Regions from separate parts of the Kosakonia pseudosacchari genome, predicted to be linked through region 2. Evidence: predicted binding sites of a transcription regulator. Region 2 holds the regulator's gene; the other holds the start of a gene.
What was found. Region 2 encodes LexA, which represses DNA repair genes until DNA is damaged. Its sites were predicted from a motif close to TNCTGTATGTACATACAGNA; they were not measured.
Positions count from the first base shown of each region.

Region 1 (8,081 bases), 1.9 Mb from region 2:
ATACTATCCCACCCAGCGAGACGTGATGATGATAATGAGAAAAACCGTGTTGTATAGCGCCGGTCCACTGCTGGCCCTGTTTGCCGCCACGGCCAGGGCCGACGATACTTCTGCCGTGCAAAACGGAGTGACGGTGGGCATTGGCGGGGAGTATGCGCCGCGCTACAGCGGTTCAGACAAGCAACGTGTGCAGGTGGTTCCGCTGATTCAGGCTCGCGATAACGCGCTCTTTTTTGATTCGCAAAAAGGGCTTGGTTATGACCTGCAAACCGACAATGGTTTTTATCTGGAACATACGCTGGGTTATGCGTCAGGCCGCGCCGATCGTGATTCTGGCTGGCGGGATGGTGCAGAAAACTTAAAAGGCATGGGCAAGATTGATGCCACGATAAATACCGCGCTGGCGGTTGGCTGGCAAGCCACGGACTGGCTGGTGCTGGAAAGCAAAGCCACCCTGCCACTTACCGATAGCCAGGGCGTGCAGTATCAGGCGTCCCTCACCTTGCTGCCGGTGCAGACCACCCGCGATACGCTGGCTTTCCAGTCTGCCGCGCTGTTTGGTGATAGCCGATATATGAATACGTTTTACGGTGTCAGCCACAAGCAGAGTTTGCGTTCCGGCTATGCGCGCTACCGCGCAGAACAGGGATTTTACGGGATCGATAATAGCCTGACGTGGAGCCATCAATTTGATGCCCACTGGGGAACATTGCTGAGCGCCAATTACACCTGGCTGAACGATCACGCGGCAGGCAGCCCTATTGTTCTGCGCCGTAATGAAGGCTCAGCGGTGATTGCCATTACGTATACTTTTTAAAAGGTGCGGGAAAAGATGGACAAAAACGATTATCAGTTTCTGGCAAAAATATGGTTTGCCTGCGGTGTCGTTTACCTGGCGGCTTATCTGACCTATATCAGCAGCTAACCGTTAAAATGCGGTTGCAGTAGCCCTGGTGAATGCCGCGCTGGACACAGAACGCCGTGCGGCATACAAAAAGCGGCGCTATCTTTCGGGTTTGATGTATTTCTTATGCAATAATTCTGAAGTACTTACTCAGGTGATTATTTGTTTGCTGGCAATAAACATTGCCCTGTAAATCGGTGTGTTACGTTTTATTACCGCCATACATCTTATTTACGCTGTTCCTGCCTTCTGTGATATTTCTTTAATTTACGTTAACTATATCAATTTCATTCAAAAAAATTGCTGCGTCAAAATTATACAATATATCAACGATCGATCACATCATAATTGATAGATACAAACTATTGCTTTTCATTTTTAATAAGATTTTAACGATCAATCCCTAATCAATACTTTTTCATGGCCGATAAAACGTAGATGCCGACCGCTATAGCGGCCAGGCATGCAGATAAAATTCACTAAGGAAAGACCATGGAAAATACAACAACGATCAGTAAACCAACGGGTATCAGTATCCGAAATAAGATAATGCTCTCCTTCGGCGTCTTATTATTGTTATTACTTTTTATTGCCGGGAATGCGATTTACCGGCTTGATGAGGCGAAGAATAAAATATCCATGATTGTCACCGAAGATTATCCTACCACCGCATTGGGTAATAATTTAATTCGTGATGTTAATGGTTCAACAACATTATTTCTTAATGCGATCATTGAAAAAGATGCCACCAAAAAAGCGCAGTTGATTACAGACCTTGCCGCCAGGTCTGAAAAAATAAGCGAACTTTATAAGCAACTGAATCAACAAGCCGATGATGCGGCTTCTCAGGCGCTGTTAGAGAAAATCACCGCCGCGCGCAGCCTCTATATTCAGTCGCGTAGCAAAGTGATGGGTAATATACAAACCGACCCTGATGCCGCCATCACCGAATATTCAACCCATACGCGTAATTACGAAAGCCAGTATGTAGAGAAGATCAATAGCTTTATCAGCCTGCAACGGGATGAAATGCAAACGTCATATACTGATTTTTTGCATGATTACAACGTGAGCCGCATGGTGTTGATCTTCATTACCCTCATCTGTTTTATATTCGGCATTATCATGGCAATCATTATTTCACGTGCCATTGTTGGTCCTATCAAGCATGCCGTTGATGCGGCGATCAGGATCGCGAAAGGCGATCTGGGCACTGAGATAAAAGTCACTTCTAAAGACGAAACGGGGCTGCTGACAGGCGCAATCGGCCACATGCAGGAGGAGCTGAAAAAAATTGTTCTGGAGATCCGCAGCGGCGCGGAAAATATCGCCACTGGCGCATCACAGATCATGGCCGGCACGCGCGATTTATCTGCCCGAACGGAAGAACAAGCGAGTTCCATTGAGCAAACTGCCGCTTCCATGGAGCAAATCTCCTCAACGGTTAAGAATACGGGCGATAACACGGCAAATGCGTCGCAGCTTTCTGCCAGAGCAAGTGATGCGGCGAAAGATAACGGTAAATTGATGAGCTCGCTGACTCAGGAAATTCACAACATCAGCAGCTCGGCGGACAAAATGTCTGACATCATTAACCTGATTGATTCTATTGCGTTCCAGACCAATATCCTCGCGCTTAACGCCGCGGTTGAAGCGGCACGCGCAGGTGAACACGGCAAAGGGTTTGCCGTGGTGGCGCAGGAAGTTCGCAATCTGGCGCAGAAAACGGCGAACTCGTCGAAAGATATTCGTGCGCTGATTGAAAACTCGACGCAGCAGAGCGTGCGCGGCCTGGAAATGGTGCGCCAGGTGAACGGTAAAATGGACGAAATGGTCGAGAACGTGGATAACGTCTCCAGCATTCTGAAAGAGATCGAACAAGCGAGCCTCGAACAGAGTGATGGTGTACAGCAAATCAATATTGCGATTGGTCAGATTGATACCACGACCCAGCAAAATGCGGCGCTGGTCGAAGAGTCGGTTGCCGCGTCTGAAATGCTCAACGAGCAAGCCAGAGTGATGAAAGATTTGGTGAGTGTGTTCAGGGTCCCGGCGAGTGTCTGATCCTGCGCGAATGCGATTCGCAGGGAACACTGTCGTGATAAATACGTCGCCGTAAAGCGGCGACATACGCAACAATATCGTCGGCTGGGTTCTTGCCAGCCGACGTAAACGTCAGCAACGCTGTCGCCAATCATTCCCACCGCGGATGAGACGTCGCCGTACTTTCCATCTGCGCGCCAGAGGATAATGTCAAAGGTTTCCGGAAAGGCTCTCTTTTATCCCTCTTTTTTTACTCGCCGATAAATCCTCTCCACGTGCTTTTTACGTCGAATGTTTACGGTAATGGCTAACGCGCACCGCGACATTTAATACAGGTTGAAACTCATGGCCAGCGTGTACGGCAAAGGTTTGTGCCATCTTGCTACCGGGCAGTTCGATCAAAAGAACGGAGAATATACTGTAAAAACAGGCAATAAAATGTTCGTAGACGCCCTTCTTTTTACAGGTTCAACGCGCGAACCCCTGAAACCGCTACGGCTTCCAGTGACACTCCAGGCCACAAACCGTCCGGATAAAGTCGCACAGGGCTTGCGCGCCTTCGGCAATGGTTGGAAAGCCAGTCGAATGGTAGATACCTTGTCCATCAGCGCCGAACAGATGCCGATATTCCGGCTTAACATCCACGGAAGTGAACCGCATCAACGTCTCGCGGTTGCAACGAATGCGATAGCCATTTTTATAACGCTGTAGCATATGCACGCCGGTCGTCGTGTTACCGGTGCTTCTTGCAATATTTAACATATAAGCATCTCCTCAATGCGCGAAAAATAATAACGTCCACTTTACTCATTTATAAATTTTCTATTTTCCTGCTTTTTTGCAGCAAGTAATCCGGTGTTGTGCGCCTGGTTATTAAGCCAGTGGTTTTAAAATGATATTGATAGCGGCCATCAATATAGAACGGCAACTCAATAATAGCCTTGTGGCTACTGCGTACATCCAGATAAGCAAACAGCTGGTAAATGGCCAGATCAGGGCAGAAAGAACGATTGTCATCACTGCATATCTTTCCGTTATAGCGACTGATTCCGTCGTCGTCATATTTCGCCGCGATTTCACCGCCTTCTACAGGGAGTGTTAATTGACCGTCTGAAACGTAATACATAATTTTCGGGTCGCTAATCACGCCTTCTTTTTCCTTCTGCATAACCAGAATCGTCGCCTTTGCTTCTTTATAGGGAGGCGAAAGTTTTGCGACATCCTCAGACTCCAGCGTATACAGATACGTTTTTTCACCTCGCATTTCGTCGTTATCTTCTGCTACTTTCCATTTACCAGGCATCGCTGTCTCAAGGTAGGCATTTGCGACAGCATAATAGGCATCCACTCTGCTATTCGTTTCTTTTATTTCCACGTCAGGTTGCATAGCATTTTCAAAAGCAGCCAACAATGGCGCGGTTTTTAATTTGACGAGAGGCTCCGAGGTGCCGGTATCCAGTTTCTTAAGTTCAGGGAGATATTTCGCCCGATATGTTTCACGATACATTGATACGCACTTAGCGTCTTTGGCTACCGCCATTTCATAGTTTTCTAATGCAGCCTTCGTCAGGATCATAAGCTGCTGACCATCGCGAATTTCAACACTATCCACATCCATGGTTGCAGGGCATTTACTTGCAGTGGTTTTAGGTGCTGCACTTGCGCTAAAGCTGGCGCTGGCCGCAAGCAGCATGGCTGATGCGTAGGTTATTTTTTTGATCATGATTCATTCCTGTATGTATTTATTATCTGTTTGCGTTGCGCCTGTATCTCGCCTCAAACATCCACATATGAATGTTTGAGGCGTTCATTACGCGCAAGATCCGATTCCTTCGGCCCCGCTCGCAAACCAACACGCCCTGGCTCGCGGCAAGAGAGCGCTTCAATGCGTTTGCATCAGGCAGCAATGAGATTTTCCCTAAGGGGAACAGTCTATTTTTACCCGCATTCAGGCACCAGTTTTTAGTGATACTTTTTCGCTAAATTCTTTGCTACTTCAAACGTTTCCTGAATATGGCGCGCTGCGCCTCTTGATCAGTGACTGAATTTAGCAATACTGTATATAAATACAGTTAACCGGATTCATCATCATGCAGTTCATCCCATCGACCGAGAGTGATTACATCGTTCCCCTTCCGCTCTTTACTGAGCGCGTTCCCTGTGGGTTCCCAAGTCCGGCGCAGGATTATGTCGAAGAGCGGCTTGATTTAAACAAACTGGTCGTTAAACACCCCAGCGCGACTTACTTTGTCAGGGTCAGCGGGGATTCGATGATCGGTGCAGGGATTGGCGATGGTGATTTGCTGGTGGTTGATCGCTCATTGACCGCCGGGCACGGTGACATTGTTGTTGCGGCGGTTGCGGGTGAGTTCACGGTGAAGGAGTTGCGGACCCGCCCTGTTCTCCAGCTCATCCCGCATAATGTTCATTATGCGCCGATTGTTTTCCAGGCTGAGGAAGAGTTGCAGATCTTCGGCGTCGTAACATTTACCTTGAAGTCAAACAGACATGTTCGCGCTTGTTGATGTGAATAACTTCTACGCCTCCTGTGAGACGCTGTTTCGCCCGGATCTTCAGGGGAAACCCGTGGTTGTCGTGTCCAACAACGATGGGTGCATTATTTCGCGATCGCGTGAAGCAAAGACGCTGGGCATCGACATGGCGGCGCCTTATTTCAAAATTAAAGATGAACTTCATCGTCAGAACGTTACTGTATTTAGCTCAAATTATGCGCTGTATGCCGACCTCAGCAATCGGGTTATGTCGACGCTGTCTGAAATCACCCCCGCCGTTGAGCTTTATTCGATTGATGAAGCTTTTATCGATCTGTCTGGCGTATCAAACTGTATTTCACTTGAGGCATTCGGCCATCAGATCCGTAATGAGATCCTGAAAAATACTGGGCTGACAACGGGCGTTGGCATTGCTCCCACGAAAACCCTCGCCAAGGTGGCCAACTACGCCGCCAAAAGATGGGCCAGCGCTGGTGGCGTTGTGGATATTTCCTCCCGGGAGCGGCAACGTAAGTTACTGTTTCACGTGCCGATACAGGAGGTCTGGGGCGTGGGACGTCGCATCAGTAAAAAGCTGGCGTTAATGGGCATTGAAAATGCGCTGCAACTTGCCGACAGTTCAACCTGGGTTATCCGTAAACACTTTAATGTTGTGCTGGAACGTACCGTGCGGGAACTGCGCGGCGAATCATGCCTGGCATTTGATGAGTTTCCCCCAACTAAGCAGCAGATTATTTGTAGCCGCTCTTTTGGCAAGCGAATCACGCAGTATGCCGATATGCATCAGGCCATATGCGCCTATGCTGAGCGCGCGGCAGAGAAGTTACGCGCTGAACATCAATTCTGCCGCTTCATCAGCGTTTTTATTCGTACCAGCCCACATGCGGATAATCATATTTACTACGGAAACCAGGCATCCGTGACGTTGATGACGCCGACCAATGATACGCGTGACATTATCCGTGCCGCGACAGGCTCGCTGGATCAGATATGGCGGGAGGGGCATCGCTATATGAAGGCTGGCGTAATGCTTTCTGATTTTTTCAGCAGCGGCGTGGCCCAACTCAATTTATTTGATGAAAACCGCCCGCACGCGAACAGCGCGGTGCTGATGGAAACCATTGATCGTTTAAATACGTCGGGGAAAGGAAGCGTCTGGTTTGCAGGGCAAGGAACAGAAAAAAGCTGGGCGATGAAACGCGAAATGCTTTCCCCCGCCTATACAACCCGCTATTCCGACCTGCCTGTCGTGAAATAAAGACTGAACAGAAGCATAACCGACAGCGGTTTTCATTAACAAATGCGCCGACAGACTGGCGCATTTGTCATATCAGGCGTGCTTATGCGTGGCTGTACTCTTTTACCAGTTGGCGCAGATCCAGTTCAGAGGAGTAATCCACATCCGGCATTGAAAAACCATTCAGCGCGTAAAACTCGGCGAGATACCCGGCGAAGTCGCCAACGGTTTTAAAGTTCTCGGTGGTGACCCGTTTTCTTAGCCGCTCCACGGCTTGCTGGACATCCGGGCGCAGCTCGAAATCATCAAGGCGGATCCGCCGCTCGTCATCCGTTACGACGTTGCCCATTGGCGGGTAAAGGTGGTTCAGCATCAGCCTGTGCATCTGCTCAATACAGGTTTCATGCAACCGCTTCTGCTTCATTACCTTGTACAGCAACGTAATATATAGCGGAAACATGGGGATAAACGCGCTGGCTTTAGTCACCAGCGCTTTGCAGATCACCGCGTAGGCATGGCCATTAATGCGCTGTAGCTGCGCGTCAAGATCATCGGCGGTGGCGTGCAAATGGGCTTTTGCAGCGCCTAATGCGCCCTCTTTATAGAGCGGCCACGTTGATTTCGGGCCGGTATAAGAGTACGCCACCGTTTTGAACCCTTCAGCCAGCACACCGGCCGCCGATAACATATCAACCCAGCGTTGCCAGTCTTCCCCGCCCATCACTTTTACCATATCGGCAAGTTGTTGTTCGGTCACCGGTTCCAGCGTCTGGTTCACCATCTGGCGGGTTTCCAGGTCAAACCCTGGGCCGGAAAAGGCTTGCCCGCGCACGCCAAGCGTCGAGGTGTAGCGCGTACCATCCGGGCAAACACGCACGCCAGAGGCAACCGAATAGACAAGCAGGTCGATGCTGCCGCCAAACTCCTGCTTGATGTACTCAATCACGTCGTTGCGGGTCGTATCGGAAAAAGCATCTGCGATAAAATTTTTCGCGATAAGCCCTTTCTCATGCGCCCGACGACGAAAAAAAATATTGTTATACCATCCGGCGCTACCGATACCTTTTGCGCCCGGGCTTTTTTCAAAGGAAACGCCAATCGTATCGGCACCGCCACCAAAGGCCACCGCGATGCGTGAGGCCAGCCCATATCCGGACGAGGCACCAATCACCAGCACCTTTCGCGGACCATAAATTTCCCCATGTGATTCAACATATTTTATTTGTTTATCAATGCCCTGGCGTAAACCTTCCGGGTGGCAGTTTTTAGCGACATTACCTTGAATAATGAGCTCCATCAGTTCACCTCCTCCACCAGCGCTTTTTCTCGTGGGGGTAAAACGACGGCTTCACCGACAATAACCTGATCGCCATGCTGATTGGTG
Region 1 covers NZ_CP063425.1:2,220,271-2,228,351, reverse strand. Annotated here, with positions in the region: gene IP581_RS10490 (MipA/OmpV family protein) at 29-817, shown strand; gene IP581_RS10485 (methyl-accepting chemotaxis protein) at 1,397-2,968, shown strand; gene IP581_RS10480 (hypothetical protein) at 3,293-3,658, shown strand; gene IP581_RS10475 (hypothetical protein) at 3,759-4,670, opposite strand; gene umuD (translesion error-prone DNA polymerase V autoproteolytic subunit) at 5,038-5,472, shown strand; gene umuC (translesion error-prone DNA polymerase V subunit UmuC) at 5,456-6,718, shown strand; gene fabV (enoyl-ACP reductase FabV) at 6,801-7,994, opposite strand; gene IP581_RS10455 (MaoC family dehydratase) at 7,994-8,081, opposite strand, start outside.
Region 1: a site for LexA is predicted at 5,002-5,021, ahead of umuD (translesion error-prone DNA polymerase V autoproteolytic subunit). Genes of this name have one in related genera too.

Region 2 (8,081 bases):
GCTGGCTGCGGCTCCCGCTGTGAGCCTGGCTGCTGTGAATATCGTGCCGCAGGATATCTCTGCTGCGCCATCTATCCCAACGTCAACGCTGCAACAACTGCACTGGACTCCGGTGTCACCTTCACAAACGCTGAGCAGTGATATTTCTGCCGCCGGGCAGACGCTGAACGCCGGAGATATTACTGGCCCGGTGATGGCCTATAGCGTTCCGGCGAATATTGGCGAGTTGAACATAACATTGACCAGCAAAGTGAACAACGAGAGCGTTTATGCGCCGAACGTGCTGGTACTTGATCAGAACTTCACACCTGCGGCATTTTTCCCGTCCAGTTTCTTCGCTTATCAGGAACCGGGTGTGATGTCGGATAACCGTTTAGAAGGTACGATGAAACTGACCCCGGCGTTGGGTCAGCAGAAACTTTATCTGCTGGTATTTACCACGCAAAAAGATCTGCAAAAAACTACGCAGATGGTGGATCCGGCTAAAGCCTATGCCAAAGGTAACGGTAACGCTGTACCGGATATTCCCGATCCAATTGCCCGCCATGGCGTAACGGGTTCACTGGCGCTGAAAGCCAGTACCTCTTCCTCTTCCAGTATCTTAGTCGGCCCGCTGTTTGGTTCTTCCGGCCCGGCTTCCGTTACCGTGGGCAATACTGCCGCACCGGCTTATAGCGCGCAACCGGCTCCGGCCGCCGCGACCGCTGCGGCTCCTGCTCCAGTGGTGAAAAGCGAGCCGATGCTCAACGATACAGAGAGCTACTTTAACCAGGCCATCAAACAAGCCGCTGCGAAAGGTGATATTGATAAAGCGCTGAAATTATTGAATGAAGCAGAACGCCTCGGGTCGAAAACCGCCCGTGCCACTTTTATCAGCAGTGTAAAAGGCAAGGGGTAATCTCTCCCCACAATGCTGATATTTGCAGCAACTGGTGCGTCGCCTGACGCACCTTTTTTTCCGGCGCAGATGCGCGCTGTTGCGCATCTGTTGCGCTGATGAAAACTGAATGAAGTTTCCCCGCCCCGTGCGCCGGTTCTGCGATACAATAACGCTACGTTATGTACCGGAGAGTTAGGCATGTCACACCCTGCGCTTACGCAACTGCGTGCGCTGCGCTACGTAGACGCAATCCCCGCGCTTGACCCGCAACTGCTCGAGTGGCTGTTGCTGGAAGATTCGATGACCAAACGTTTTGAGCAACAAGGCAAGACGGTCAGCGTGACGCTGATTCGGGAAGGCTTTGTGACGGAAGATGAGATCGCCGAAGAGCGCGACAGTCTGCCGAAGGAGGATCGTTACTGGTTGCGGGAAATTATTCTCTGCGCCGACGGGGAACCCTGGCTCGCCGGACGCACCGTGGTGCCGGAATCAACGCTGAGCGGCCCGGAACTGGCGCTGCAAACCCTGGGTAAAACGCCGCTTGGGCGATATCTCTTTACCTCATCTACGCTTACGCGTGACTTTATTGAAATTGGTCGTCATGAGCAGCTCTGGGGACGCCGTTCCCGTCTGCGTCTGGGCGGAAAACCGCTGATGCTGACCGAACTGTTTTTGCCTGCATCGCCGCTGTACTAAGAGGAAAAGAAAATGGAGTGGAGTCTCACGCAGAATAAGCTGTTGGCCTTTCACAGGCTTATGCGTACGGACAAACCAATTGGCGCTTTGCTGCTGCTGTGGCCAACGCTGTGGGCGCTGTGGGTGGCAACGCCGGGCGTGCCGCCGCTGTGGATTTTGCTGGTTTTTGTCGCAGGTGTCTGGCTGATGCGCGCTGCCGGTTGTGTGGTCAATGACTATGCGGATCGTAAATTTGATGGTCATGTTAAACGCACGGCGAATCGCCCGTTGCCAAGCGGCGCGGTGACGGAAAATGAAGCGCGCGTGCTGTTTGTGGTGCTGGTGCTGCTGGCCTTCGCGCTGGTGCTGACACTGAATGTGATGACCATTCTGCTCTCCGTCGCGGCGCTGGCGCTGGCGTGGGTTTACCCGTTTATGAAGCGCTATACGCATCTGCCGCAGGTGGTGCTCGGCGCGGCGTTCGGCTGGTCGATTCCGATGGCGTTTGCCGCCGTGAGTGAGTCTGTACCGCTGAGCTGCTGGATTATGTTCCTCGCCAATATCCTATGGGCGGTGGCGTACGACACGCAGTATGCGATGGTTGATCGTGACGACGATGTGAAGATTGGTATCAAGTCGACGGCGATTTTGTTTGGTCGTTTCGACAAGCTGATTATCGGGATTTTGCAGGTGGCTGTGCTGGCGCTGATGGCGTCTGTTGGCTGGCTGAATGGGCTGGGATGGATGTACTACGGGACAGTGCTGATCGCCGGTGCGCTGTTTGTTTACCAGCAAAAATTGATTGCCGGTCGCGACCGGGATGCCTGTTTTAAAGCGTTTATGAATAATAACTATGTGGGGCTGGTGCTGTTTTTAGGGCTGGCGTTGAGTTACCTGCATTTGCCTTGAGTTTTTTCCCCTCTCCGGGAAGAGAGGGGAAAATTTACTATCACGCTTCCGCTTGCGTCGCGCTCTCAATCGTCAGACGCACATCCGACGTTATCAAGTCCGCCAGCATCTGGTACACGTTTAAGGTGCGTGCCGGATCCGCATCGCCGGTATCGCTGATATAACCTTCATCGCGCAGCGTCAGCACCAGCGTACTGAATACTGCTTTATCGAAGAACTCCGGCGCGTTAATGCCGTGCAGCACCGACAGACGCTGCGCCAGCGTGCGGCTCTCTTTTTCCAGCGTGCTGCGGTTCATCGCCGGGTTGGCGCTCAGCAGCCAGAAAGTAATGGCGTAACGCTGTAAGGTTTCACGCGCGCCTGCCGCCAGCAGTTGCAAAGTGCGGGAGTGCGCCGGATTGATGCTCAGACGATCGTCTTTCACCGTCAACAAGCTCTGGCGCAGCAGTTCTTGCGTCAGATTCTCCAGCACGTGCGACAGTTCTGCTTTTTCCCAGCGCAGGAATAGCTCGGCTTTCAGCATCGGGTAGAGTAATTCGACGTGGCGCAGGATCTCGCTACGGGAGATCGCGCGGTGCTGGGTGACAATGGCCGCCAGCAGCGACGGCAGCATCAGCATATGCGCAATGTTGTTGCGGTAGTAGGTCATCAACACCGCCTGCTCACGCGGCAGAATGATGATATCGCCGATGGTGTCTTTCTCGACTTCGAATTTATTCATCTGCAGCGCGTGATCGATAAGCTCGCTGGCGCTGGCCGAAGGTGTGGTCGAATCCGGCGAATAAGGCACGTTGCGCATCAACTCGAGATAACAGCTTAACTGCTCGGTCAGCTGCTCACGCGTCAGTGAACGCTGGCGGGAGGCCAGCAGCGCCGTACAGCACAGGTTCATGGCGTTAGCCGCACCCGCGTTGTTGATGCGCACCATCAGGTCAGCGGCAATGGCGTTCACCGTTGGTGTTAACCACGCCGGACGGATGGATTCAATGGGATCGATGGCTTCGCGCCACTCCGGAACATGGTGGTTCAGGTAGTTCATCAGCGGGATAGGTTCGCCGAAGTTCACATAGCCCTGACCGAGGTTACGCAGCTTGCTTAAACCTCGCACCATCTGCAACAGGCTCTCTTTCTCTTTCGTCGCGCCACGCAGCTCTTTGGCGTAAGTGCCCACTTCCATCACGTGTTCATACCCGATGTAAATTGGCACCAGCGTGATTGGGCGCGTACCGCCGCGCAGCATCGCCTGGATGGTCATCGACAACGTACCGGTTTTCGGATCCAACAAACGCCCGGTGCGCGAACGTCCGCCCTCAACGAAGTACTCCACGGAATACCCACGGCTGAACAGCTCGCCCAGATATTCGCGGAACACGGTGGAATAGAGCTTGTTGCCTTTAAAGGTGCGGCGAATGAAGAAAGCGCCCAGCCGGCGGAAAATCGGTCCGGCGGGCCAGAAATTCAGGTTGATACCAGCAGCGATATGCGGCGGCACCAGCCCCTGGTGATAGAGCACATAGGAGAGCAGCAGGTAGTCCATATGGCTACGGTGGCAGGGCACATAGACAATTTCGTGGCCGTCATGCGCCAGCTGGCGTACGCGCTCTGCATTATGCACGTTGATACCCTGATAGAGACGGTTCCAGGTAAAACCCAGAATGCGGTCGGTCAGGCGAATCATCTCGTAGGAGAAGTTCGCGGCAATCTCTTCCATCAGCGCGATGGCGTTTTGCTGCGCCTTATCATGGGAGATTTTTTTGCTGCGCGCTTCATCTTCAACGGCGCGGGCAATCGCTTTGGACGAGAGTAATTTGTTAAACAAATCCTGGCGAGCCGGCAGTCGTGGGCCTACCGCAGCCAGACGCTGGCGGGCAAAGTGCATACGCGCCACGCGCGCCAGTTTCTGCGCGATAATTTTATCGGTGCCGTGCTCGGTCGCCATCCGGCGCAGCGAAACCGGTGGTGAAAAACGCACAAAGCTGTCGCGGCCAAGCCAGGAAACCGCAAAGAATTTCTGGATGCCATTCAGCATGCGCAGCGGCGGGTTAATTTCGCCTTTTTCACGCCCTGGCGAACGACCAAACATCACCGATACCGGCACCATTTGCACATCCAAATCGGGATGGCTGCGATGTAAATCCAGGTAGTCGTGGAACAGCTTGATCGACTCTTCTTTCGGCGCGTAATACGTGAACACACGCGGGCCGCCGTGGATAAACACGAAACGCGGCAGCAAAGCGCCGTCGATTTCCAGCGGTTCCAGGGGATCGGGCAGCTCATGCGCCAGACACTGCGCGCGTAAAGTCAGTAAATCTGCCTTTGAGTTATAAGGCAGCACATACATGATGGGGCGTGATGTATCGAGACCCAGTTCCTGTGCAGGTTCTGCGGGAATCGATTTACTTTTTACCAGCACGCTTAATGGTAAATTCAGTAATTTGTAGTAAATTCGTGGCCAGCCGGACATAAAGGATGTAAAGCCTCTGGTTAATAGTGCCATTGCGCCGCAAGAATATCAGAAAGCGCACATAATTTCTGTTGTACCGCTGCGCGCTTGCTGAGACATTGACGCCAATTTAATAAAAAGGTTCTTTTAAATGGCTAATAATACCACCGGTTTCACCCGGATCATTAAAGCCGCTGGATATTCCTGGAAAGGCGTTCGCGCCGCCTGGATTAATGAAGCGGCATTTCGTCAGGAATCCGTTGCGGTTATCCTGGCAATTATAATCGCTTGCTGGCTCGATATTGACACAATGACGCGCGTACTGCTGATTGGTTCTGTGACGCTGGTGATGATTGTCGAAATTCTGAACAGCGCCATCGAAGCTGTGGTAGACCGTATTGGTGCGGAATTCCATGAACTTTCCGGGCGGGCGAAGGATATGGGGTCGGCGGCGGTGCTGATGTCCATCCTGCTGGCGCTCTTTACCTGGATCGCATTACTCTGGTCACATTTTGGATAACGCTTCCAGAATTCGATAACGCCCTGGTTTTTTGCTTAAATTTGGTTCCAAAATCGCCTTTAGCTGTATATACTCACAGCATAACTGTATATACACCCAGGGGGCGGGATGAAAGCATTAACGGCCAGGCAGCAAGAGGTGTTCGATCTTATTCGCGATCGCATCACTCAAACCGGTATGCCACCAACGCGTGCGGAAATCGCACAGCAATTGGGGTTCCGTTCCCCAAATGCGGCGGAAGAACACCTCAAAGCGCTGGCGCGCAAAGGGGTTATCGAAATCGTTTCGGGCGCATCACGCGGCCTTCGCCTGCTGCTTGAAGAAGAAGAGGACGATATTGGCTTACCGCTGATTGGTCGCGTCGCTGCGGGTGAGCCGCTGCTGGCGCAGCAGCATATCGAAGGTCATTACCAGGTCGATCCGAGCCTCTTTAAACCTCATGCAGATTTCCTGTTGCGCGTTAGCGGCATGTCGATGCGTGACATTGGCATTATGGATGGCGATCTGCTGGCGGTGCACAAAACGCAGGATGTGCGTAACGGCCAGGTTGTTGTTGCGCGTATTGAAGACGAAGTAACGGTCAAGCGTTTGAAAAAACAGGGTAACACCGTCGAACTGTTGCCGGAAAACAGCGAGTTTTCTCCGATCGTCGTCGATCTGCGCGATCAAAACTTCACCATCGAAGGGTTAGCGGTCGGTGTCATTCGTAATGGCGCGTGGCTGTAACGCACATTCGTTTTGCTGCGGGGCTGATTCAGGTTCCGCAGCGATCTCTTCTTTTCCCTCACTCACTTTTACATGCATACCATGCCACTGCTAACCGGGTCCGATAAAGCGCTCTGGCGACTTGCGCTGCCGATGATCTTCTCGAATATCACCGTCCCATTGCTGGGTCTGGTGGATACGGCTGTGGTGGGGCATCTGGATAGCCCGGTTTACCTGGGCGGTGTGGCGATTGGCGCAACGGCGACCAGTTTCCTCTTTATGCTGCTGCTCTTTTTGCGCATGAGCACCACCGGCCTGACAGCTCAGGCATTCGGCGCGAAAAATGCGCCCGCGCTAGCGCGGGCGTTAGTCCAGCCTTTGCTGCTGGCGCTTGGGGCCGGTGTGTTGATTGCGCTGCTGCGCACGCCGCTTATCGACCTGGCGCTGCATATCACCGGCGGTAGCGAGGCGGTACTGGAACAGGCGCGGCGGTTCCTTGATATTCGCTGGTTGAGTGCACCCGCTTCGCTGGGCAATCTGGTATTGCTCGGTTGGCTGCTCGGCGTACAGTATGCGCGCGCACCGGTGATATTGCTGGTGGTGGGGAATCTGCTCAATATCGTGCTCGATCTGTGGTTGGTCATGGGGCTGCATATGAATGTGCAAGGCGCGGCACTTGCCACGGTCATCGCGGAATATGCCACTTTCGCCATTGGCTTATGGATGGTGCGACACGTACTGGTGATGCGCGGCATTTCATTGCTGACGCTGAAAAATACCTGGCGCGGCGGCGTGCGGCGTTTGCTGGCGCTGAACCGCGATATCATGTTGCGTTCGCTGCTGCTGCAACTCTGCTTTGGTTCGATAACGGTGTTTGGCGCCCGCCTCGGGGATGAGACAGTGGCGGCAAACGCGGTACTGATGATGTTTTTGACCTTTACCGCCTATGCGCTGGATGGTTTCGCGTATGCGGTTGAAGCGCATTCCGGGCAGGCTTACGGTGCCAGAGATGGCAGCCAATTGATGCATATCTGGCGGGCTGCTTGCCGGCAGACCGGTCTGGTAGCGCTGTTCTTTGCCGTTGTCTATGCACTGGCGGGTCAGCAAATTATCGCGTTGTTAACGTCGCTCCCCGCGCTACAACAGCTTGCCGGGCATTATCTGATTTGGCAGGTCATCTTACCGTTAGTGGGAGTGTGGTGTTATCTGCTGGACGGTATGTTTGTTGGTGCGACGCGTGCGGCCGAAATGCGTAACAGTATGGCGGTGGCGGCGGCCGGGTTTGCCGTTACATTACTCACTGTGCCTGTTTTGGGTAACCACGGTTTGTGGTTGTCGCTCGCGGTGTTCCTTGCTCTGCGTGGGCTGACGCTGGCGCTGATCTGGCGTCGACACTGGCGTAACAATAGCTGGTTTGCTGCCAGCGATCCTTCCTGATAGCGCTTTATTCCCTGATTTAGCGCTCCGATTTTTGCGCCTCGTTTACGCTGTTTTTATCCTGTTAGATGGTTAAAGATTCCGAATAAAATTCATAATGCCGAATCCCTGACTACAATAATCAGTACGTTCAGCACAGCGAGAACGTCATTTTAAACCGAACGATAAGGAGTCCATGATGAATAAAGACGAAGTCGGCGGTAACTGGAAACAGTTTAAAGGCACTGTGAAAGAGAAATGGGGCAAACTCACCGATGACGATATGACGATCATTGAAGGTAAACGTGATCAGTTGGTGGGTAAAATCCAGGAACGTTACGGTTACGCGAAAGATCAGGCGGAAAAAGAAGTGACGGACTGGGAAACGCGTAATGATTACCGCTGGTAGCCAACACATCCCCTCAAATGTGTTAACCCTCTGAAGGCTACCCTACCCGATGGTACAAGGATGTACCACCCCTGTATTTTTCCCGTCTTTTCAGCACCAGCAGTATCCCACTTAGTTGTATACC
Region 2 covers NZ_CP063425.1:305,342-313,422, forward strand. Annotated here, with positions in the region: gene malM (maltose operon protein MalM) at 1-898, shown strand, start outside; gene ubiC (chorismate lyase) at 1,079-1,576, shown strand; gene ubiA (4-hydroxybenzoate octaprenyltransferase) at 1,589-2,464, shown strand; gene plsB (glycerol-3-phosphate 1-O-acyltransferase PlsB) at 2,505-4,928, opposite strand; gene IP581_RS01450 (diacylglycerol kinase) at 5,059-5,427, shown strand; gene lexA (transcriptional repressor LexA) at 5,536-6,153, shown strand; gene dinF (MATE family efflux transporter DinF) at 6,235-7,569, shown strand; gene IP581_RS01465 (CsbD family protein) at 7,748-7,957, shown strand.